Regions from separate parts of the Cytobacillus sp. GQ23 genome, predicted to be linked through region 2. Evidence: riboswitches for the same ligand, from Rfam matches in the RefSeq annotation. Region 2 holds a riboswitch; the other holds the start of a gene.
What was found. A riboswitch is a leader RNA that binds a small molecule or an ion and turns the genes downstream of it on or off. The one in region 2 is predicted to bind S-adenosylmethionine.
Positions count from the first base shown of each region.

Region 1: it holds a riboswitch for S-adenosylmethionine, as region 2 does, so the genes downstream of both, metK (methionine adenosyltransferase) here and AC6CHU_RS10625 (methionine ABC transporter ATP-binding protein) in region 2, are expected to answer to the same signal.

Region 1 covers NZ_JCAXER010000025.1:31,350-38,549, reverse strand. Annotated here, with positions in the region: gene asnB (asparagine synthase (glutamine-hydrolyzing)) at 1-791, opposite strand, end outside; gene metK (methionine adenosyltransferase) at 1,083-2,276, opposite strand; SAM riboswitch class I at 2,585-2,700, opposite strand; gene AC6CHU_RS19500 (thiol-disulfide oxidoreductase DCC family protein) at 2,806-3,180, opposite strand; gene pckA (phosphoenolpyruvate carboxykinase (ATP)) at 3,399-4,985, shown strand; gene AC6CHU_RS19490 (DUF2584 domain-containing protein) at 5,376-5,618, opposite strand; gene AC6CHU_RS19485 (alpha/beta hydrolase family protein) at 5,704-6,489, opposite strand; gene AC6CHU_RS19480 (ABC transporter substrate-binding protein) at 6,645-7,200, shown strand, end outside.
Region 2 covers NZ_JCAXER010000010.1:140,211-147,410, reverse strand. Annotated here, with positions in the region: gene AC6CHU_RS10650 (DUF2198 family protein) at 382-615, opposite strand; gene AC6CHU_RS10645 (alpha/beta-type small acid-soluble spore protein) at 766-1,041, shown strand; gene AC6CHU_RS10640 (M20 family metallopeptidase) at 1,198-2,406, opposite strand; gene AC6CHU_RS10635 (MetQ/NlpA family ABC transporter substrate-binding protein) at 2,431-3,258, opposite strand; gene AC6CHU_RS10630 (methionine ABC transporter permease) at 3,277-3,927, opposite strand; gene AC6CHU_RS10625 (methionine ABC transporter ATP-binding protein) at 3,917-4,948, opposite strand; SAM riboswitch class I at 5,113-5,213, opposite strand; SAM riboswitch class I at 5,315-5,414, opposite strand; gene AC6CHU_RS10620 (PAS domain-containing sensor histidine kinase) at 5,652-7,067, shown strand; gene AC6CHU_RS10615 (NRDE family protein) at 7,099-7,200, opposite strand, start outside.

The DNA of each region.
Region 1 (7,200 bases), on a different contig from region 2:
GAAAGGAAAGAACCTACAGGAACATCGGCACGCATATGCATTTTTACAGAGTCGAATAAAACATCTCTAATTTCTTTTGTAAAATCAGCTTCTGATTTTTGCACTGGATGGAAAGCAGCCTTCCAATAGCGTTTAATATCCATCGGCGCACCAATTTTTTTAGTAAAATAATGGCCTGGCTCAAGCTTATGGATCCCCTCTGACATCGTGTGCGGCTCAGGCACAAACTGATAGGTCAGATAATGCTGCAGGGAGTCATAGTTCAATACATCATTCTTAAGCGCCAATAAGATGCTCTTCTTCTCTGATCCAAAGAACGTGCGGTCTCCCTTATCGTAATAAAAGAAAGGCTTAATCCCAAATGGATCCCTGGCTCCATATAGGGACTGCTCCTGTTTATCCCAAATGACAAACGCAAACATACCGCGCAATTTTTCAACAGCCTTTTCTTTCATATGGCTGTAAAGCGCAATTATGACTTCTGTATCTGAGCTGGTTTCAAAGCTTAATCCTGCTTTGAGAAGTTCTTCACGAAGTTCCACATAATTATAGATTTCACCATTGAAGATGATCCAATATCGCTCATTCTCGTAAGTCAGCGGCTGGTGTCCGCTTTCAATATCAATAATGCTCAACCGGCGGAAGCCGAATTGAATATGATCATCAAAATAGTATCCTGAATTATCCGGACCCCGATGAGTAATGATATCATTCATATTTTGGAATTGTTCTTTATCTGCGTCACGGTAATTTTGTGCTTTTTCATGTACACAACCAATAAAACCACACATTATGTACGTCACCTACTCCATTCTTTTCTCAATATTAAGATACAGCCTCAGGCGGCTCTTTGTCTTAGAAAACATACCCTATAATACTACCACTAATCGCTAATAATTAGCACGCAGAATATAAAATGTTTCTATACGGAAAATTAAGCCATTATCCGAAGTTTATACGATACCATAAAATTATAAACGACTATAGAGCATAAAGACCGAAAAGTGATTAACACCCTATTAGTATTAGACGCAAAAAAGAAAGCGGGAGTTACATCATAAATGCAACTCCCGCTTTTTATATTACGCTTCAGAACGAAGAATTTCTGCTTTGTCAGTACGCTCCCAAGGAAGGTCAACATCTGTACGTCCGAAATGTCCGTAAGCAGCTGTCTGCTTGTAAATTGGGCGGCGAAGGCCAAGCATGTTAATAATTCCTGCAGGACGAAGATCAAAATGCTTTCTTACTAGATCAACTAATACATCTTCATCCACTTTGCCAGTTCCAAATGTATCAACAGAAATCGAAACAGGCTGTGCCACACCGATCGCATAAGCAAGCTGGACTTCAACTTTTTCTGCTAAACCGGCTGCAACAAGGTTCTTCGCTACATAACGTGCAGCATACGCAGCAGAGCGGTCAACCTTTGTAGGATCCTTGCCGGAGAACGCTCCGCCGCCATGGCGTGCATATCCGCCGTAAGTATCTACGATGATTTTGCGTCCTGTCAGGCCAGCATCACCTTGAGGTCCGCCGATAACAAAGCGTCCTGTCGGGTTGATGAAGTACTTAGTATTCTCATCAATTAGTTCTTTCGGAACAACCGGGTTAATAACATGTTCCTTCAGATTTCGCTGAATTTGCTCAAGGCTGATTTCTGGGTGATGCTGAGTAGAAATAACGATTGTGTCAATGCGCACAGGCTTGTCGTTTTCATCATACTCAACAGTTACCTGAGTTTTTCCGTCGGGACGAAGGTAAGGAAGGATTTCTTCTTTACGGACTTCAGTCAGGCGGCGGGAAAGTTTATGTGCTAAAGAAATCGGAAGAGGCATAAGCTCTTTCGTTTCGTTGCAGGCAAAACCGAACATTAATCCCTGGTCTCCTGCACCGATTGCTTCGATTTCCTGATCGCTCATTTGCCCTTCGCGTGCTTCAAGTGCCTGGTCAACCCCCATTGCGATATCAGCAGACTGCTCATCAATGGAAGTTAAAACAGCACATGTTTCGGAATCGAAACCATATTTGGCACGGGTATAACCGATTTCTTTTACCGTTTCACGAACGATTTTTGGAATATCTACGTATGTAGATGTTGTGATTTCACCTGCAACTAATACAAGTCCAGTTGTTACAGAAGTCTCTGCAGCAACACGGGCATTCGCATCTTTAGCTAAAATCGCATCTAAGATTGCATCAGAAATCTGGTCACAGATTTTATCCGGATGACCTTCAGTAACTGATTCAGAAGTGAACAAACGACGTTTTGTTGACATCTGGCTTCCTCCTTATAAATAGAAAATTGAGCGAGAATAAGAAATGGGGAAGCGGAAAAAATAACTTTTCCCTGTCATTTCATGGATCTCTGTTTGATACGGAACTCATTCCCTTAGTAGTATGAAATAAACATGGAGTTTTTATTAGAAAAATAGACAGCGCCGGCAAGAATGCCAGGTAACCATTTATCAGATTCATGCCAAAAACTCACATAAATAGTACATTCCAAAAGCCGTTCATTTCATTGCAAAATAAAAAACCTTCTCATTAGTGAAAAGGTTGAAAGCAAATCGATTCGCGCCTTTCACTCTTATCGTTCAAGGAATTACGTCCTTGCGTCAGGTTAGCACCTTTGCTGATTATTGCCTTTAGCAGGTTGCTGGGTTTCATAGGGCCTGTCCCTCCACCAGCTCGGGATAAGAGAGTATCCGTTCAAGGTTGAATCATACCGTATTTTATCGAACCATGTCAACAGATTTTCATTATTTTTCACAGTAAAATTCCGACTTTAAAAATTCTGCTTCATCCTTATAGAGAACAGCTTCCATCATCACACTTTTTCTTTAGAAATTTGTGCCTGTTTTTCGCAATCCATTTGTATGTCGGATTGCCCAGAAGTGCTGTGAGTGGTATATACAACAGGGTGCTGATTAAAAAGGTTGCAGGAAAGAGGAACAGAAGTCTCCTTACTGCAGTGTAACCCTTTTTCACGCTGCCTGCGGGAGTAATAATATGAAGCTCCCTCCGCAAATCATGTCTGGAAAACGATAAAGTGCCCTGCATTTTTTCATATTCCTGCAGGGAGATCCATTCGACTTTATTCAGCCAATCGAGTTTATTAAAAATCCTCTTTGTTTCCTTGCATAAAGAACATGTTCCATCATATAGGGCAATTGTCTTCATTTTAGATCAGTCCCATGATAAAATTAACACTTTCTTCTATAATAGCATATATCAGTTATAAGGTGATTAAAGTGGATTGCATGTCCAAATGTGACAATTTTATAACACAGACAAAAAAGTTTCGTAATAGTATAGACTAATCATTTCAATGTGTTATACTAATTTCGAGATGTAATCACTTTCATAAAAAAATCGGGAAAAAGGAAGGTATTCATCAGATGAACTCTGTAAGCATATCAAATGAATTGAGCGAATTACTAAATGGCAGCAACATTCAAGTGCAATTATCCGTTCCTCAGCTTGTGGAAAAGGTTCTAAACCGCAATGAAGGGTCCCTTACTTCTACTGGAGCTGTTCGCGCTACGACAGGAAAGTATACAGGGCGTTCTCCTAAAGATAAATACATTGTTGAAGAAGCATCAAATAAAGACAAAATGGACTGGGGCAGTGTAAACCAGCCCATTTCTGAAGAAGCATTCTCTAATCTTTATAATAAAGTAATCAATTACTTAAAAGAAAAAGAAGAAGTATTCGTATTCAAAGGATTCGCAGGTGCTGATAAAAAACACCGCATGCCTATCCAGGTAATCAATGAATATGCATGGCATAACCTATTTGCCCACCAGTTATTCATTCGCCCTGCAGAAGACGAGCTATTGGATCATCAGGCAGAGTTCACTGTCATTTCTGCTCCTAATTTCAAAGCAGACCCTGCTGTTGACGGAACAAAGTCCGAAACATTCATTATCATTTCATTTGAACGCCGCACCGTTTTAATTGGCGGAACAGAATATGCCGGTGAAATGAAGAAGTCCATCTTCTCTGTTATGAACTACATGCTTCCAGAAAACGGAATTCTTCCTATGCACTGTTCCGCAAACGTTGGACGGGAAGGCGATGTTGCTTTATTCTTCGGCTTATCCGGAACTGGAAAAACAACTTTATCTGCAGATCCGAACCGCAAGCTAATCGGTGATGACGAGCATGGCTGGTCTGCGAATGGAGTCTTCAATATTGAGGGCGGATGCTACGCGAAATGCATCAACTTATCCCGTGAAAAAGAACCGCAGATTTTTGATGCGATCCGTTTTGGTGCTGTATTAGAAAATGTAGTGGTAAACAGCGAAACCCGGGTTGCAGATTACGATGACAGCACTTTAACTGAAAATACACGTGCGGCGTACCAGCTTCAGGCCATCGATAATATCGTTGACCCAAGCATTGCCGGACACCCTAATACAATCGTATTTTTAACAGCTGACGCATTTGGCGTATTGCCTCCAATCTCTAAACTATCAAAAGAGCAGGCAATGTACCATTTCTTAAGCGGCTATACATCCAAGCTTGCAGGAACTGAGCGCGGCATTACATCACCGCAGGCAACATTCTCTACATGTTTTGGATCACCGTTCCTTCCGCTTCCTGCAAATCGTTATGCTGAAATGCTTGGCGAGAAAATCGATGAGCATAACGCAAAAGTCTTCCTTGTAAACACAGGCTGGACTGGCGGAGAGTATGGAGTCGGTGAACGCATGAAACTTGCCTACACTCGTGCAATGGTCGAAGCGGCACTCGAAGGTGAACTCAACAACGTAGAAACGATCAAGGACGAAATTTTCGGGCTGGAAATTCCTCAGCATGTTACAGGAGTGCCTGATGAAGTACTTCAGCCAAACAAAACATGGGCAGATCAGGCTGCTTATGAAACGAAAGCAAAAGAACTTGCTTCAAAATTCCGTGAAAACTTCAAGAAGTTTACAAGCGTTTCATCTGAAATTGAAGAAAAGGGCGGACCAATCGCATAATAGAGAAGAATTGCCGTTTATGCGGCAATTCTTTTTTGTATTAAGAATGAACGGAGGTGGACTTACACCCTCTTACTGGGTAGCGATTCGATTTTTTCTTCTTTCCTCTGCTCCTGTGGTACTAATCCCTCTGTTTAGTGCTCTTCGCAGCCCCTTTTCCGCTCTCGGTGGCACTGCTCCCTCTGTATAGTTCCCTTAGGAGAGACTTTTCCCCGCCCAATGGCGCTATCACACCGATTAGTTCTTTTCACAGACTCTTCTCTGCTCCCAAGAGGCACTATCCCCTCTGATTAGCTCCCTTCGCATTCCTTCACCGCACCTGGAGGAACCCGCTTACAGTTACAGAAAACTTTGAACAAAAAAAACGCCGGACCATGTCCAGGCGCTCTTCTAATTGGTTGAATTTAAGGAAACAAGCTGGTAAGTAATGAGTGTCTGGCTGTTTTCCCATTCCACTTTACGGATGACTCCCATTCCGTTCAGGTCGCCATCAATTGTCCTTTTTACCTCGACCGGGATATCGAGCGGATATAATCTGTATCCTTCTTTGACAAGTGAAAAATAATTCTCATCAAGTCTTTTTTCCCTTCCCTTTGTAACAATCATTGTGTTTAGCTCTAAAGGCATACCCATTGGTATCTCTCCTTCATTCTTATTACTTTCCTCTATTTTACCCCACCTGTTTCGGCTCTGAAAGCCTTTAAGTGAAAATCATTTGCTATACATGGCTTTTCATCCATGCACCCAAATCCTCTACCGTCTTCTGGTTCACGGCGGGCGGAAAGTAGTGGGTATATTCAGAGAAATACCAGCTATCCACATCTTTATTTAGAGCCTTAAGCCTTTTTTCAAGGCGATAGGAATGTTCCACTGAAACATTATGATCCTGTTCTCCATGAATGATTAAGACAGGTGACTGCAGCTGCTCCAGCTGAAAAAGCGGGGTGCGGTATTTATATCGTTCCGGAAACTTTGTCGGAGTTCCGCCAATTACACGTTTCATCATTCTCCGGAGATCCTTGCGCTCCACGTAGGTGAGAAACATATCACTGACCCCTCCCCATGTTACAACGGAGGCGGCTTTAGGAAACTCTATTCCAGTAAGGAGGGCCATTACGCCGCCACGGGAAAAACCAAAAATATGGACTCTTTTTACCCGGGCATGCTCCTGTAGAAGATTAAACGCGGCAAATGCGTCCTGTCTGTCCTCCCCTGCGAAGTCTTCGTTTCCATCTCCACCCTGATTACCTCTGTAAAAAGGCGCGAATACAATAAAACCTTCACAGGCAAACTGGACAATCCGGGAAGGCCTTACTTTCCCGACATTTTTTATGCCTCCTCTCAGGTAAAGGAACCCATCATGCAGCTCCTCCCCCTTTGGCTCTGCCAGCAGGCCTTTTATATGTAGACCATTTGCATGATATGTGACAACAGATAATTCGATTGCCGGATTTGGCGAAGGGAATCTCTGTTTATTGATGATTTGGCCATTTTTAAAGTTCATGTTCTCATCCTCCCTTTTAAAGCTTCCTTTTATTCTGAGCATTTAGACCTTCATCTAAAAATGTTTCCATGGGCATTCACACATTTTTTTGATTTTCATACGATATCCTAGGATTTTTAATCTGACTCTTTAGCATAAGGGAGGTCTTATGGCTTATGAAAAAATGGATAAAAACAAGCATGCTGCTTATGCTTGCAGTGATGCTTATTGTTCCATTAGCAGCCTGCGGAAAGGATGAAATGCAAACTGTCCGCATTGCTGAAGTGACACGTTCTATCTTCTATGCACCACAGTATGTTGCCCTTGAGAAAGGTTTCTTTAAAGAAGAAGGGCTAAATGTAAAGCTTACAACAACAGCCGGCGGAGATAAAACAATGACCGCTCTGCTGTCGGACAGCGCTGATATCGCGCTTGTAGGTTCAGAAACCTCCATTTACGTTTCGGCTCAGGGCTCTATTGATCCTGTCATTAACTTTGCCCAACTAACCCAAACGGATGGAACATTCCTGGTTTCCCGCAATAAAATCGACCACTTTTCATGGGATATGCTGAAGGGCAAAACATTTCTCGGGCAGCGTAAAGGCGGCATGCCTCAGATGGCCGGCGAATTTGTATTGAAAAAGCATGGCATTAACCCGCATCAGGACTTGGAATTAATCCAAAATGTTGATTATGCCAATATTGCCCCGGCTTTCGCTTCGGGGACCGGTG
Region 2 (7,200 bases):
CCGTTCAAATTACTTTTATCTATATAGTAAACACAAACCAGCATTGAAATAATTTAAGATCCGGGATGCACGCTGATTTGTCAGTTTTTTACTCAAAACTCCTATCATCATTCTACCACAAAGAGCCTAAAACAAACCAATAATATGCGAACGGATATTCGTTTTTTTATTTTACTGAGTAATTATTGCTTGGGAAATATGCCGAATTATCGAGGGGATTGTCGAAGAATGGTTAATCAAACGTTTGATTGACTGCCTTGAGTTTAATCAAACGTTTGATTGAACTCAATTAAAAGCTGATAGGACGTATGCCTAAAAAATAGCTAATAAATCATTAAATAAAAACCTGTCGATAGTTTTTTTCGACAGGTTCTGCAAAATTTATTCAGCACTTGGCTTTATTTGCTTTAATTTTTGGGCATACCAAAAACCAACCGTCAGCGAAAATGCGTCTATAACAATTAAGGCAAATGAATTGGTATAGCCTTTATATACAGAAGCAGCAATAAGCCCCACTGTCAGCACCAGCCCAATTACACGATTATAGCTGACTCTCGTAAAAAACAATACCAGCAGTCCAGGAAGCAAGAGAGCTGACAAGTATTTTAATGCCATTTTTAAACACCTTCTTTTGGTTTTTCACAAAATTTCAAGGTTTCTACCATTAGAATAGCTGTTCACAGGAGGTTGTACAAGTTTTTTCAGGGTTATTCCAAGCGTACTTTTACATAATAAGAAGAAGAACATTTTATGGAGGAATGAATCATGGCCAGAAGAAAAAGACGCCCGATAGTACCGGAATCAAGAGGCGCATTAGATCAGCTGAAAAATCAGGTAATGGCAAACCAGGGGTATCATGTTGACAAGGAAAATCCTGATGCTGTGAAATATGAAATTGCTGAGGAGGCAGGTGTACCTTTGAAGCAAGGTTACAATGGAAGGCTTACATCCAAACAGGCAGGAACAGTCGGGGGAAAGATTGGCGGCAGTATGGTGAAGGAGCTTATCCGGATGGCAAAGGAACGGATGAAGGAACAGTAGTTATATGTGAACTTCGGGAAAAGAATAATGAATTTTCGGAAACTTAATACTTAATTAAAGGAAAAAACTCAGCAAATCAGGGAAACACCCACCAGTGAGAGGAAAACACTCACAAAAATGAGGAAAAGCTATCCCGCAAAAGGATAGCTTTTATTTCTATTCAGCCGTTTTCCGCTCCAGAAATTCCTGTTTAATGGCTTTAAGCAAATCCGGTTTCGTTATCAGCTGTAAGGCAGTGAGTGCAAGCCCTTTTGCTCCGGTTACCAGCGCTTCGTCTCCTTTTGCAGATGCTGCTGCTTCCCGGAATGGAACAGTATGGGCAACGAGATCATCAGCACCGATTTTGATATAAGGGTGAATGGTTGGCACCACCTGACTGATATTGCCGGCATCCGTAGAACCGATTCCATCTCTGTCCCCTTCTACAACCTTTTCTCCCAAGTCCTCTATCACTTCTTTAAACACCTGGTCATATGTCTTGTTTAACAGGAGGTTATCTACTTCATTTTGAAAAGCAATAACATTCAGCTTTGCTCCTGCTGCCAGGGCGGCACCTTCCGCGACAGCTTTCACCTTTCTAGTTACCTCATTTAAACTCGTTCTGGTGGAAGCACGAATAAAGAATCGGGCTTTTGCATATTCAGGGATAATATTCGGCGCATCTCCGCCGTGAGTAATTATTCCATGGATACGCACATCATCCTTTAATTGCTGTCGGAGGGCATTGATTCCGTTAAAAAGCTGAATAACCGCATCCAGTGCATTTATTCCTTCCTCCGGTGAAGCTGCTGCATGGGCAGGCTTGCCGATAAACTCGAAGTCAAGCGGATCAACTGCCAGTGATGAACTGGTCAGGCGGGTATGGTTTGAGGGATGAACCATAAGAGCCGCATCAATGCCTTCAAGCAAGCCATGTTTCACAAAGCTGCCTTTGGCACTCCCATTTGGCCCGCCTTCTTCTGCGGGGGTCCCCAATACGACTGCTTCTCCTCCCGTATCATCAATAACCTTGCTTAACGCAATGGCTGCTGCTGCACTTGTCGTGCCAATAATATTATGGCCGCACCCATGGCCCAATCCGGGAAGGGCATCATATTCTGCAAGGAAAGCAATGGACGGTCCCGGTTTAACGGATTTCTTTCGGGCCAGGAAAGCAGTTTCATGCCCGGCTGCTGCCCGATCTACTTCAAACCCTTCCTTCTCAAGGATGCCCGCTAGCAAGCCAGAGGCAAAAAACTCCTCATTCCCTATTTCCGGATTCGCATGAATCTGATGGCTCGCGGAAAGATAAAGTTCTTTATTATCCTCAACATTTTTCTTGATTGCTTCTTTCAGTTCAACTAATGCTTTTACAGGTGCCGTCATCATTGTTCCTCCTTTGTATATTAATTACCAGCCAATATCACTTAATGGAATGAAAGTCGGAATCATGCTTCCGTCATATTCTTTTGTGATGAAATCAGCTACATCATCTTCCTGGTAAAGTTCAGCAATTCTCTTAAGCGTTTTGTTATCTTTGTCTTCTGTTCTGACAGCAATGATATTTACGTACGGCGTAGCGGTTTCGCTTTCAATAAAAACAGAATCCTTAGTTGGGTTCATGCCTGCGTCTACGGCAATTCCGTTATTAACGACTGAAGCAGAGACATCTGGAAGAGCACGAGGTGTCTGCGCTGAGACCATTTCTACAAATTCAAGGTTCTTTGGATTTTCAACGATTTTATTCAGATCAAGATTTCCATCATAGTCCTCGGATAGTTTGATCAGGCCGGCTTCCTCCAGTAACAGAAGCGCTCTTCCCCCATTTGAAGCATCATTTGGAATGGCAATTTTGCCGCCTTCCGGAATGTCTTCGACTGATTTTACTTTTTCCGAATAAAGGCCCATTGGTGCTAAAACAGTTGTCGCGATCGGTGAAAGATCCATATTATGCTCTTTAATAAAAGTGTCAAAATAAGCGACTGTCTGGAATGCATTTACATCTAGATCACCTTCGGCAAGGGCAACGTTTGGCTGTACATAATCAGAGAATGTCACAACCTCAATTTCAATGCCTTCTTTTTCAGCCTTCTCAGCAATAAAATCCCAAATGCGTGTATCTGATCCGCTGACACCCAATTTAACTTTCTTTGTTTCTTCTCCGCCTGTAGTACTTGAGCATGCGGCAGTAAAGACAGCCAATGCTAAAATAATGAATGATATAAATAGTTTGTTCATGATGTATTTCCCCCTATGTTATCTTCTTCTGATTTTTTTGGATAAGAGATTTCCGAATGACTGAAGGCCCTGAACCATGACCACTAAGATTGCAACAGTAATCAGCATGACGGTTGTATCGAATCGCTGATAGCCGTATGTAATGGCAAGGTCACCAAGGCCGCCTCCTCCAACTGCCCCAGCCATGGCAGATGCTCCTACCAGACCAATTGTCGCAATGGTAAAGCCCAATACCAGCGAACTAAGTGCTTCAGGAATCAGGAATTTTAAAATGATCTGTCCTGGTGTCGCTCCCATTGCTTCTGCCGCTTCAATGACGCCTGGATCCACCTCGAGCAATGAATTTTCTATTAATCTCGCAATGTAGGGTCCTGCATAAAAGACAAGAGGCACTACGGCTGCGGCGGTTCCAATCGATGTTCCGACAATCATCCGGGTAATTGGGATAATGGCTACCATTAAAATGATGAAAGGAACTGATCTAAAAATATTAATAATGCTGTTTATGATGTTAAAAACAACGGTGTTTTCCAGCAGATGCCCTTTCCTGGTCACAACAAGCAATATGCCAAGCGGGAGTCCGATAAGAGCTGAAAACAGCAGTGAAAATGCCACCATTTGGACCGTTTCGATTAAGGCTTCAATGATTTTTTCCTGGTTAACTAGCACGTGCAGTCACTTCCTTTATTGAAACTTTTTCCTGGCTGATGTACTGAATCGCCCTTCTGATTTCACTGTCCTGCCCCTGGAATTCGACAATGAGATTGCCAAACGGGGTTCCCTGCAGTTCTGTAATATTTCCAAACAGAACGTTGAAGTCAATATTAAACTTTTTAGCAACCTGTGAAAGCAGCGGCTGGCCGGCAGAATTCCCGACAAAATTGATTCTGAATACCTTTTGAAGCCCCTGCTGCTTTTCAATCACTTGCTTAATGGATTCAGGTATTTGATCATTCATAACCGTGCTGACAAAGTTTTTCGCTGTTGGGGTTTGGGGTGAAGAAAAGACATTGAAGACAGTTCCTTCTTCAATAATCTTCCCTGCCTCGATGACAGCGACACGATCACAGATCTCCCTGATAACAGACATTTCATGAGTAATGATCAGAATCGTAATGTTGTATTCTTTATTTATTTTCTTCAGCAGCTGCAGGATCGAGCTGGTTGTCTGCGGATCCAGAGCAGAAGTTGCTTCATCACATAATAGAATGGAAGGCTGTGTTGCGAGCGCCCGGGCGATTCCGATCCGCTGCTTTTGTCCGCCTGACAGCTGATCAGGATAGCTGTTCGCCTTGTCGGCAAGCCCCACGAATTCTAATAGTTCATGGACACGCTTTTTTATTTCACCCTTCGAGACCTTAGCCAGTGTGAGCGGCATCGCCACATTGGCAAACACTGTTTTCGAGTTTAAGAGATTGAAATGCTGAAAGACCATACCTATGTTTCTTTTCACTTCGCGAATTTCTCTAACAGATAAAGCCGTCAAGTCATGGCCGCTGACAATGACCTTTCCTGAAGTCGGCTTCTCCAGCCAATTGACACAGCGGATCAAAGAGCTCTTTCCCGCACCGCTGAAGCCGATCACCCCGAAAATCTCCCCCTTATTAATCTTTAAATCTATTCCATCCAGAGCAGCTACCTGCTGACCTCCGCTTTTATAGACCTTCTTTAAATTCTGAAACTCTATCATGCAGCCTCTCTCCTTTGTGGTGGTTGGTGACAGGCACCTATACCAATTTGATGAACTGGTATAGGTACCTGTCACCTTCCATTGTCTAACTATTCCAATCCGAAAACTAAGAATTATATCCTGAAATTTACCCCTTCCATCAGAAGAGGTTTTTTAAAGTCCTCTCCTTATCTTCCAGGCTTTTGCCTGCTGGATTTGGCACAGTGCAGTCTGCCTGCTGCCGAAGCTTCATTGGGCCAGGTCCCTCTGCTTCTCTTGATAAGAATTATTCATATGTTTATGAATAGAATCTTGATGCAATATTTCCGCGTAAAACAAAAACCCTCTTCTAAAGAAAGAAGAGGGCAGCATTTATCAATGGTCCTCTTCTTATCTTTCAAGCAATGCTTGCTGGATTTGGCACGGTACAATTTTGTCCGCTGCCGAGGTGTCATAGGGCCAGTCCCTCAACCTCTCTTGATAAGAAGATTTTTAATATGCGGTTGTTAATATGCTTAATACTTTACCATCTTAAAGTAAAGAAAGTCAATATAAAGTTTAAATATATTTTATTTGATTACCGCCTCCTGGTCTGAATCCGCTCTGTCATTAACCCGTATGCTATGGACTCTTCTAAAAAATGATAGTTAAATCCTATGTGTCTATACCTCTATCTCATGTATAATAATGGAAAAGTGTCATTTCTCAATAAAGGAGGGACAAAATGATTATGACCGAGAATCCGGCAGATTTATTCGCCGACAAAGTCGAAGCGAGGAATCTGCAGCTGGCCATTCAGCATTCCAGCGATGTGATTGCAAGAGTGACAAAAGAAGGCGTTGCTTTATATGTCTCCCCTTCCTGCCTATCAATGCTGGGGTATACGCAGCAGGACTTTTATCGAAGCAGCCTTTATACATACTGCCATCCCAATGACCGGGATCTTCTTAGAGATGCATTGGCAGATCTTGAACAACTCCCGCATAAACGGGAGACTTTTCGTTTCAGACATAAGGAAGGCCATTACCTATGGCTGGAAGCCAATTTTACAGTCATTAATGAGGATAAAGAAATGATGTGCATCATCCGGGATATGACACAGAGAATTATCATGGAAGAGGAAATTCTTGAAACACAGGAGAAGTACCGCTTTCTGGTGGAGTACTCCAAGGATACGATCGGAATGGTGACACAAAAGGGGATTTGGACCTATATCAATAATGAAGGAAAGAAGCTCTTTGGGTTCACGAGCATCAAAGAGATAATCGGCACCTCCCTCCACGACTACATCCCTCCTTCAGAACATTCCACCCTCGATGATTTTCTGCAAACAAAGCTGAGCGTGAATTTTGAGCTTAATCTGATCCGGACCGATGGACAAGTAAGAAAAGCTGAAGTCCAGCTGATTCCAACCACCTTCAAGAACAGAAAGGTATACCAGATCATTATCAAAGATGTAACCGGACAAAAGAAGACTGAAGAAAAGCTGCAGAACGCTGAAAAACTTTCCGTTGTCGGTCAGCTTGCTGCAGGCATTGCCCATGAAATCCGCAACCCGCTTACAGCCATTAAAGGCTTTACGCAGCTATTATACGAAGAACATAAGGGTAATTTCGCAGAGGTCATTCTAAATGAGCTGGAACGGATTGAAGGCATCGTCAATGACCTGCTCGTTCTCGCCAAACCTCAAATAACCGAAATGGAAGAAACCTGCCTGACAAACGTTGTAAAAAGTGTGATTACCCTTTTAAACAGCCAGGCGGTTATGGAAAATATCCTGATCGAATTAACTCAATCACCCGGCGAGTTCTTTGTGAAATGTGAAAAAGATAAAATTAAGCAGGTCCTGATTAACATCATCAAGAACTCAATTGAAGCCATGCCAATGGGCGGCAAAATAAACGTCGATATCCGTCAGGAAGACCAATCTGTCATCATCAGTGTCGAGGATGAAGGAATCGGCATACCGGAAGAACGCCTCGCCAAACTGGGTGAGCCTTTTTACAGTACAAAAGAAAAAGGAACCGGCCTTGGCATCATGATCTGCAAAAAAATCATTAAAAACCACGGCGGAAACCTTTACATCCACAGCAGGGAAAAGGAAGGAACAACGGTCCGCATTACTTTACCGATTGCCTAAATAAAAGAAGCCAGCCGCCTAAACTGGCTTCTTATTTTTGGAGAATAAATTCCTGTTCCGCTCTTTCACTCCCAATATGTACCCTCTCCTTGTAAAAAATCTCATCCTCTGACACCAGCAAAACGGTTGAACT